2 regions of the Paenibacillus sp. FSL R10-2796 genome follow, and region 2 is predicted to be linked to the other one. Evidence: predicted binding sites of a transcription regulator. Region 2 holds the regulator's gene; the other holds the start of a gene.

Region 1 (4,203 bases), 1.6 Mb from region 2:
AGTTGAAGTCATTGCCATCGGTTATTTTAGAACGCAATCGCAAAAAAAGACTGGAACAGGGCCATCCATGGGTCTATGCAGGTGAAGTCGCATCGGTAGAAGGGAATCCGGAAGCGGGGGGATTAGTAGATGTCCTTAATCATCAGGGCCGATTTTTGGCCGTGGGATATTACAATCCAGCGTCACAGATTCGGGTAAGAATTGTATCGCAGGGACCCCTTGCGATCATGGATACAGCCTTTTTTGCAGAACGGTTTGCGAATTGTCTGCAACACAGAAACCGGTTCCTTCCGGGTGCGGATGCTTATCGCTTGGTTTATGGTGAAGCGGACTTTTTGCCGGGGCTTATTGTAGATCGATTCGGAGATATTTTGGTTGTGCAGCTGCTTACCCTCGGAATGGACAAGCGGCGTGCAGAAATCGTCGAAGCATTGGTGCAGGTTATGGCACCGCGCGGAATCTATGAGCGCAGTGATGTTAGTGTGCGCGAGCTTGAAGGTATGGAGCAGACAACGGGTGTGCTGTACGGGGAATGTCCAAGGCATGTAACCGTGAGCGAGAATGGCCTGAAGCTGGTCGTTGATATTGAAGAGGGCCAGAAGACAGGTTACTTCTTTGACCAACGTGAGAATAGAGCTTCCATTGCTCCGCTCATGAAAGGGTGGGGAGGACGAAGCGGCATTACGCTACAGGAAATTGAAACTGAGGATGGTTCACTACAGACCTTACCAGTTAATAAGAGCGGCAAACATGTAACGTTCCCTTATTGGGACGGTGCGACAGTGCTGGAATGCTTCTCGCATACGGGCAGCTTCACGCTGCATGCCTGCAAGTATGGCGCGAAAAAAGTAACCTGCCTTGATGTTTCAGCACACGCCATTGAGAGTGCCAAAGTGAATGTGGAGCTGAACGGCTTTAGCGATCGTGTTGAATTCGTAGTGGATGATGCTTTTGCATATCTACGGAATCAGGTTAAAGGACTAGAGGAACGTTCTGAACGGGCGACAGTTGCAAGTGGAACAGAGACGGCAGCAGCTGCTGCAAATCCTAAAACCGGAGGCAAAACAGCCAAAACCGACACATCCAAGCCGATGACAGCAGGTGGAGGAAGAACTTGGGATGTAGTCATCCTGGACCCTCCGGCGTTTGCCAAAACCAAAAGTGCAGTAGCTGGCGCTTGTCGTGGTTACAAGGATATCAATCTGCACGGGATGAAGCTGGTGAACGAAGGCGGCTATTTGGTTACCGCAAGCTGTTCTTACCATATGCAGCCAGATCTGTTCCTCGAAACGATTGCCGATGCGGCTAAAGATGCTGGCAAGGTGCTGAGACTTGTGGAATGGCGGGCCGCAGGCAAAGACCACCCACAAATACTTGGCGTTAACGAAGGACACTATCTGAAGTTTGCGATTTTTGAAGTGCGGAGTAAAAAATAAGCCTGAAGGTCAAAAAGGTTTACAGTGCCAAGTAACAAGTAGGATAAACGGGCTGGACGTAGGGTGGCCGTGAGTCGACTGTAATGCAAGGAGTTGCTAACGGACTCAGATGACTCTATTTAGCGTAAACAGCCCATTATTGAATTCTTACGGACCCTAAAGGCGCTATTGCCCCAATAACACCCGTAATGCAGCACATTTTCGAAGAATAGCGTCAGTGGGGTCCGAAAAGTTGCCATAACAGCACTGAATCCACGAATAACGGCTCCTGGGTCCCTAAGTAATTAATGAAACAAGCCTAGCCGAAATGTTGAGTGTTAAATTCGGAATACTAAATAGTAAACAACGAATGATGCTTATTGAATTATGATATGCGGAATGCGGATTACAAAACGATCGGCGTAGAGTGCTAATGTTGAGTATTGAACACTGAACGCCAACAGTCTAACATTGACCCTATGCTCCGACATTGGCAGCTCCTATCTAACGTTGCACAACTGGCATTAAAAACAAACTAAACACTCTAAAAAGCAAGCCGCCAAAATCCGGAGGTTTGCTTTTTTTATTTGTACTCATAGCTGTTTATCCTTTGTAAAACATTAGAAAATACTAGCAAACACATGTTCCGATTAGTGTGGTTATGATATACTGAGGGGACGAGGAATCACTGAACTTTTTTAATTGGAGTGTAATCAATGGGTGGATATTTCACCCTGTATTCTATATATTTTCTCCGCTACGGAAGGAGTCTATCATTTATGCCGGTAACCTTTTTACTAGGCCGCTCGGGCAGTGGCAAGACAACAAAAATATGGGAATCTATCTCTTCTTCCTTAGAAAAGGAACCGCTTGGTGCGCCGATTATTATTCTTGTGCCAGAGCAAGGTTCTTTTGGAGCAGAACGGGGGCTTCTGACCGTAGGGAATGTGAAGGGAAGCCTTCGGGCGCAGACACTGAGTTTTTCGCGGCTTGCCTATCGTGTGAAGCAGGAAACTGGTGGCAGTGCAAGTCTGCCAATCAGTGAAGAAGGTAAGAAAATGTTAATTTACAAAATCATCAGTCGCCGCAAAGAGGAACTGAAATTATTCGGTGCCTCAGCAGACAGACCGGGTTTTGTGGAACGTCTGAACCAACTGCACACGGAGATGAAACGTTGCTGTTTGGGTTCCACTGATTTAGAGGAACAGCTGTCCGCTATGCGAGGAGCTATTGCAAGAAGTCCTATTCTTGAGGGTAAGCTGGATGATTTGCAGCTGGTATTTAGCGATTTAGAGAAGGAAATGTCCCGTCTTTATATCGATGAAGAGGATCGTTTAGCAGAACTGGCTGAGCATATTCCAGATTCCTCCTACATTCGCGGGGCAGAGATTTGGGTAGATGGGTTCCATGGATTTACTCCGCAGGAATTCGTAGTGCTTCGAGAATTGATGCAGCAAGCTTCGAGGCTGACGGTTTCGCTTACAATTGATCGTCCTTACCCCTATGGAGATCAGTTGAATGAGCTTGAATTGTTTCACCCAACTGCGGTTACTTACATTAAACTGCGAGGAATTGCTGAAGAGCTGGGCATTGATGTATGGGACGAGCTGTTGGAGCCAACGGTTCTTCCGCGTTTTGAGGAAAGTCCAGTACTTGCTCACCTTGAACGGGGATATGATCGCCGGAAGGCTTGGATAGGTGCGGATGAACTGGCAAGAGAGGCTATATCCATAGGCGCCGCAGTTTCGCACAGAGCAGAGGTTGAGGGAGCCCTGCGCGAAATGACTAGACTGGCGCGGGATGAAGGTGCAAAATATGGCGAAATGGCCGTATTGATGCGCAATATTGGCGATTACGAGCAGCTGGTTCAGCCGTTGTTCCAAGATTATGGAGTGCCATTTTTTCTGGACCAGAAGGTGAATGAGCTGCATCATCCGCTAGTGGAGTTTATACGTTCCGCATTGGATGTAGTGCGTCGTCGCTGGCGTTATGAGGATGTATTCCGTTGCGTAAAGACGGAGCTTCTGCTTCCGCTAGACGGTAGTATTACGCGTGAAGATATGGATGCTTTAGAAAACTATGTGCTGGCTTGTGGGATTCAGGGGTTCCGCTGGACAGATGGCCGCTCCTGGAAAGGTATTCCTAGCTTGTCGCTGGAAGGCGGCAGACAGATGGATGATGAACTGCTTGCTACTATGGAACGATGCCGTGCTAGTATAACAGGTCCATTATTTGCTTTTGAGAAACGAATCCAGAAAAGCCGAAGCGGCCTTGAACTATGTACGGCAATGTACAAGCTGCTTGAAGAGACGGATGTTGCACGAAAGCTGGAGAAACTCAGTGTTAAGTCTATGGAGAAGGGCCAACCCGAGAAGGCTAGGGAACATAGCCAGTTGTGGGGTGCGGTACTTGATCTGTTAGATCAGATAGTAGAAATGATGGGCAATGAAAGACTTGAGTTTGAAGTGTTCACTGGAGTTCTAGAGACAGGTCTTGCTGAACTTAAAATGGGACTAGTTCCGCCCGCACTGGATCAAGTATTGGTCGGCAATATGGATCGGACTCGCCCAACGGGGGTTAAATACGCTTTTTTGCTTGGATTTAATGAAGGTGTTGTGCCTGCGCAGTTTAAGGAAGATGGAATTCTCTCGGAAGGTGAACGCTCCGTACTAGAGAATGCTGGAATGGAGCTTGCTCCCGGCGCTTCTCGTAAACTGCTGGACGAGCGGTTTCTGATCTATAATGCACTAACGACAGGAAGCCGAAAGCTCTGGATTAGCTACGCTAC
Region 2 (4,203 bases):
ATAATGGCGGCACTTAGAATTAAAACAACTCCTAAAATAGCAAATAAGTACATCAGGATAATCAGCATATAATCACACCTCCTAGTTATCTCATTAGACTCAAATTGTTGCTTATTGAAAGATATGCCTGAATGATCTCCACTAGTATCTTTTAAAAGGGAAATTCGTGGAATTATAGGATCGGCTTCACGATTAACCCAAAAAAAGCACCCAGAGAAACCTTCCGATTCTGCAAATGATGCAAAATTGGGGGTTGCTGCAAGGGTGCTTTTTAAGATGATTATGAAAACCTATAGAAAATTGAAGGCAGTGATATGATCGGTATAAACAATCAGCTGTTTGTATTCGATCGGAGTCCCATAACTAGCATAAGGTCTTACAGTAACGTCATTGAGGACAACAAAGTTATAGCTGAAATTTTTATCAGGGTGTTCTGCTCCCAAATAAGATATGTATTCGTCTACAATTACATCATCCATCAAAGATTTTAAATCAAATACATCCTCTTTGTTGGAGACGGTTGGAGAGACGATTCCCTGAATGCTGCCAAAAGAGGTGAGCAAATTCACTTTTTTTCCACTAGCTTGTTCATCATTTAAAAGTAAACCGGACAGCTTACCCAGTGCATCGACTTTAAAATCGACGAGGGTTCTAATTTTTGAATTATTCAAACTAAACACATCCTTTTCAGTTTGCAATCCTGTTAACAATATTCGACATATAATCACCAAACTCCTAGTATGCTAATGAAAAAATACTTACTTATGTAATGACCCCCATTTTTTAATGTGATTTGGGGGTTGCCGAGCCTCCATTCGAATTTAATTTCTTATCGTTACTCGTGTGCCTATAGGGACAATAGCAGCGAGTGCTAACACATCCTCGTTGTACATCCGGATGCAGCCGTGGGACACCTCTTTCCCAATGGAGGAAGGGTCATTGTTTCCATGAATTCCGTAGTGTGGTTTAGACAGTCCCATCCAAAACACACCGAAGGGACCCCCTGGGTCGGGTTGTTTGTTAATAATAGTGAATTCACCCACTGGGGATTGGGTTAACATCTTACCGATGCCGACAGGGAAACCTCTAATCACAATATCATTGTCCAGAAGATATAACATTCGTTGGGTCAGATCTACAATAATTCGGTAGTTGGGCATTATACGCAACACTCCTTTCTAATTAGGATATGAGCAGAACGCCTAAAGGGTTATTCATAGAAAATGGCCATTTTAGCCATTGGGAACAAATGTTCGTAAGTGGTTGGAAAAGCAAAAAAAACGTAGAAAAAAGGCTGTTCCGCATATGCGGAACAGCCTTTTATGTTAGAAGTGCATACTTAGTGGATATCTCGAAACAATCCGATGACTCTTCCGAGAATAGTTACGCGATTAAGGCGAAGCGGCTCATAAGCTGGATTCTCCGGCTGAAGCCGTATATGATCACGTTCCTTGTAAAAGGTCTTAACGGTTGCTTCATCTTCTTCGGTCATGGCTACAACGATATCTCCGTTGTCCGCTGTTTGTTGTTGGCGAACAATCACATAGTCACCATTCATAATGCCTGCGTCAACCATACTATCACCCATGACAGACAGCATAAATACTTTGTTGTCACCTACATAGTGAGTAGGAAGTGGGAAGTAGTCTTCGATATTCTCTGTAGCAGTGATAGGTACCCCGGCGGTAACTTTACCTACGACAGGAATCCGTGAGATGGTCTGCGCGAATTGGTGAACATTCTCTGAATCCTCTTGGCCTAGTAATTCTATTGCACGTGGCTTCGTTGGATCTCGACGAATAAGTCCCTTCTTCTCAAGCCGGTCCAAATGACCGTGAACTGTGGAGCTGGAAGCAAGGCCAACAGCTTCTCCAATTTCCCGGACGGAAGGTGGATAACCCTTGCTGCGGACTTCGCTTCGTATAAATTCCAGGATCGCCAGCTGGCGACTTGAAATCTTTGACATTGGAATCAACCCCATATAGTAATGTTTGGGAAAATTATAACATAGAACTACCGTTCGCACAAACATAAGTTCTAACTATTATAAATATTAATCTGCTAGAGTTAAAAAATGGTAGATGAATGATAATAAAATGAACCGTTTGAGTCTCTCGAAAAAAAGAGAACAATTGTTCTGAAATAGTATTGAACAAAACACATGTTCGTGTTATTATGGATTCGAAAGTAAGAACAAGTGTTTGGAGGATGATAATTATGCTAAAATACAGTACATACCGCAGCATCTACGATAAGGCCCCAGTGGTTGAATCTTTAGGACATAATGACGTTGCCCGTAATTCCGCTAAGGTGAAAGAGATAACGGAACGTTTGCTTGGAGGGATGATTTCGTTGTTCCGTCAAGATTTCTTTATTAAGTTAATATTGATTATCGTGCTAGTATTTTCTGGCCTAACAGTAGTGGGAAATGTGTTTGCAGGATCGACGACTATAATGAAGGAAGAGAAGCGGATTGTGGTTGAACGTGGAGATACACTATGGAGTATTGCTCTTAAGAATAAACCTGCTGATATGAAGACAGTTGTTTATATAGAAGGAATTAAACGTTCAAGTGGGATTAAGAGTAGTCAAATTAACGCTGGAGACATACTTACTTTACCTATTTATTAATTTTCTGAGAACATAATAGAATGACCAGTAGAGCTTGCAGGGAGTAGACCTTGACAAGCTCTTTTTCTCATGGCAGAGTTAGAATTAATTTATAGGGGGAGGGAAAGTATTGAATATTGATGAGTTGGTCGCGCGAATTAACGAATTGGCACGCAAACAGAAGAGCGTAGGCCTTAATCAAGAGGAAGTGGCGGAACGCGCCAAGCTTCGTGAAATTTACCTGGGGAATATCCGCAATAACTTCCGAGCACAATTAAATACTATTGAAGTAGTAGATAACGATGAGCATGAACAAGGTAACAAGGGGCTTAAACATTAGCTCGCTGTTCCTTTTCATAGATATTTCAGGATGACTAGGGGGAACGCACATGGCCCGTTCTTGGGAAAGAATGGTTCAACGCAACACACAGCAAATCAACAAGCAAAGAAAGAAACAAGGCAAGGATACGATTTATGCCTCTAAATCTCCTACCCAGAATGCCGAAGTCTTTAAAGGTCGCAACATTGCATTTCCGGTAGTGTTAGTGATACTTGGCACTATGTTTTGGGTAGTTGGTTCTATTGATCAGGCCAAAGGCAATGGCATGCTGGCTAATTGGCTGGGAGTAGTACTGTACTATTTGCTGGCAGCGCTATTGTTCTTCCGTCGTCCGTACTTGAAGGTGGAAAAAGCAAGACTGTCCACTATTAAATTCAATCGCGAACGCGGGCTTCCAGCTGCAGATATTGAGAAAATCACCCTTTCGCGTGGAGCTGTAGTCATTAAGCACAAAGGGAAACGTACGAAATGGATTTTCACAAAACTTATGAATCGCTATGATACTAATGCGATGAGTACAAGATTAGAAGCATTTGCTAAAGCTCACAACATTGAAGTAGTTCACGAATAGAACTAGACCAGTTAAAGGGAGAGGGAGACCTGTAATGCCAATTTCTGCTGTACTATTTGACCTTGATGATACATTGCTGTGGGATGATCGGAGCGTCGAAGAAGCATTTCGTTCTGCTTGTGAAGCCGCCGGGGATACGATTGATCCACAAGAACTAGAAGTTGCAGTTCGTAAGGAAGCAAGTAGCTTGTATGAATCTTATGAGACGTTCCCATTTACAAAGATGATCGGAATTAATCCATATGAAGCACTCTGGGCTAACTTTACGGCAGGTGAACAGCCAGAATTCCGTCAATTGGAGCAGCTTGCGCCGGTATATCGTAAAGAGTCTTGGCGTCGCGGACTTGCAGCGTTAGGGGTGGAAGACGAAGCACTAGCTGAGACCTTGGCAACTAAATTCGCAGCAGAGCGCAGAAAACGTCCATACATCTATGAAGAAACAATGCATGTACTGGAGCAGTTACGGGGTCAAGTGAAGCTTTTGCTACTTACGAACGGCTGTCCTGCACTGCAACAAGAGAAACTAGATGGTGTGCCAGAGTTAATTCCTTTCTTTGATCATATTGTGATTTCCGGAAGCTTTGGTAAAGGCAAACCGGATAAGGAAATTTTCCTGCATGCTTTAGAGCTTCTTGATGTAACTCCTGAGCAAGCAGTTATGGTCGGCGATAAGCTTACAACG

What was found. The regulator LexA, encoded in region 2, represses DNA repair genes until DNA is damaged. The targets are predictions, from matches to a motif close to CGAACATATGTTCG.
Region 1: the regulator LexA is predicted to act here: its motif matches at 2,050-2,063, upstream of addB (helicase-exonuclease AddAB subunit AddB).

The regions. Positions count from the first base shown of each region.
Region 1 covers NZ_CP150178.1:5,651,120-5,655,322, reverse strand. Annotated here, with positions in the region: gene NST58_RS25350 (class I SAM-dependent rRNA methyltransferase) at 12-1,436, shown strand; gene addB (helicase-exonuclease AddAB subunit AddB) at 2,195-4,203, shown strand, end outside.
Region 2 covers NZ_CP150178.1:4,015,916-4,020,118, reverse strand. Annotated here, with positions in the region: gene NST58_RS18205 (hypothetical protein) at 1-68, opposite strand, end outside; gene NST58_RS18200 (hypothetical protein) at 291-671, opposite strand; gene NST58_RS18195 (L,D-transpeptidase) at 822-1,160, opposite strand; gene lexA (transcriptional repressor LexA) at 1,340-1,966, opposite strand; gene NST58_RS18185 (LysM peptidoglycan-binding domain-containing protein) at 2,218-2,631, shown strand; gene NST58_RS18180 (DUF896 domain-containing protein) at 2,741-2,950, shown strand; gene NST58_RS18175 (hypothetical protein) at 3,000-3,521, shown strand; gene NST58_RS18170 (HAD family hydrolase) at 3,556-4,203, shown strand, end outside.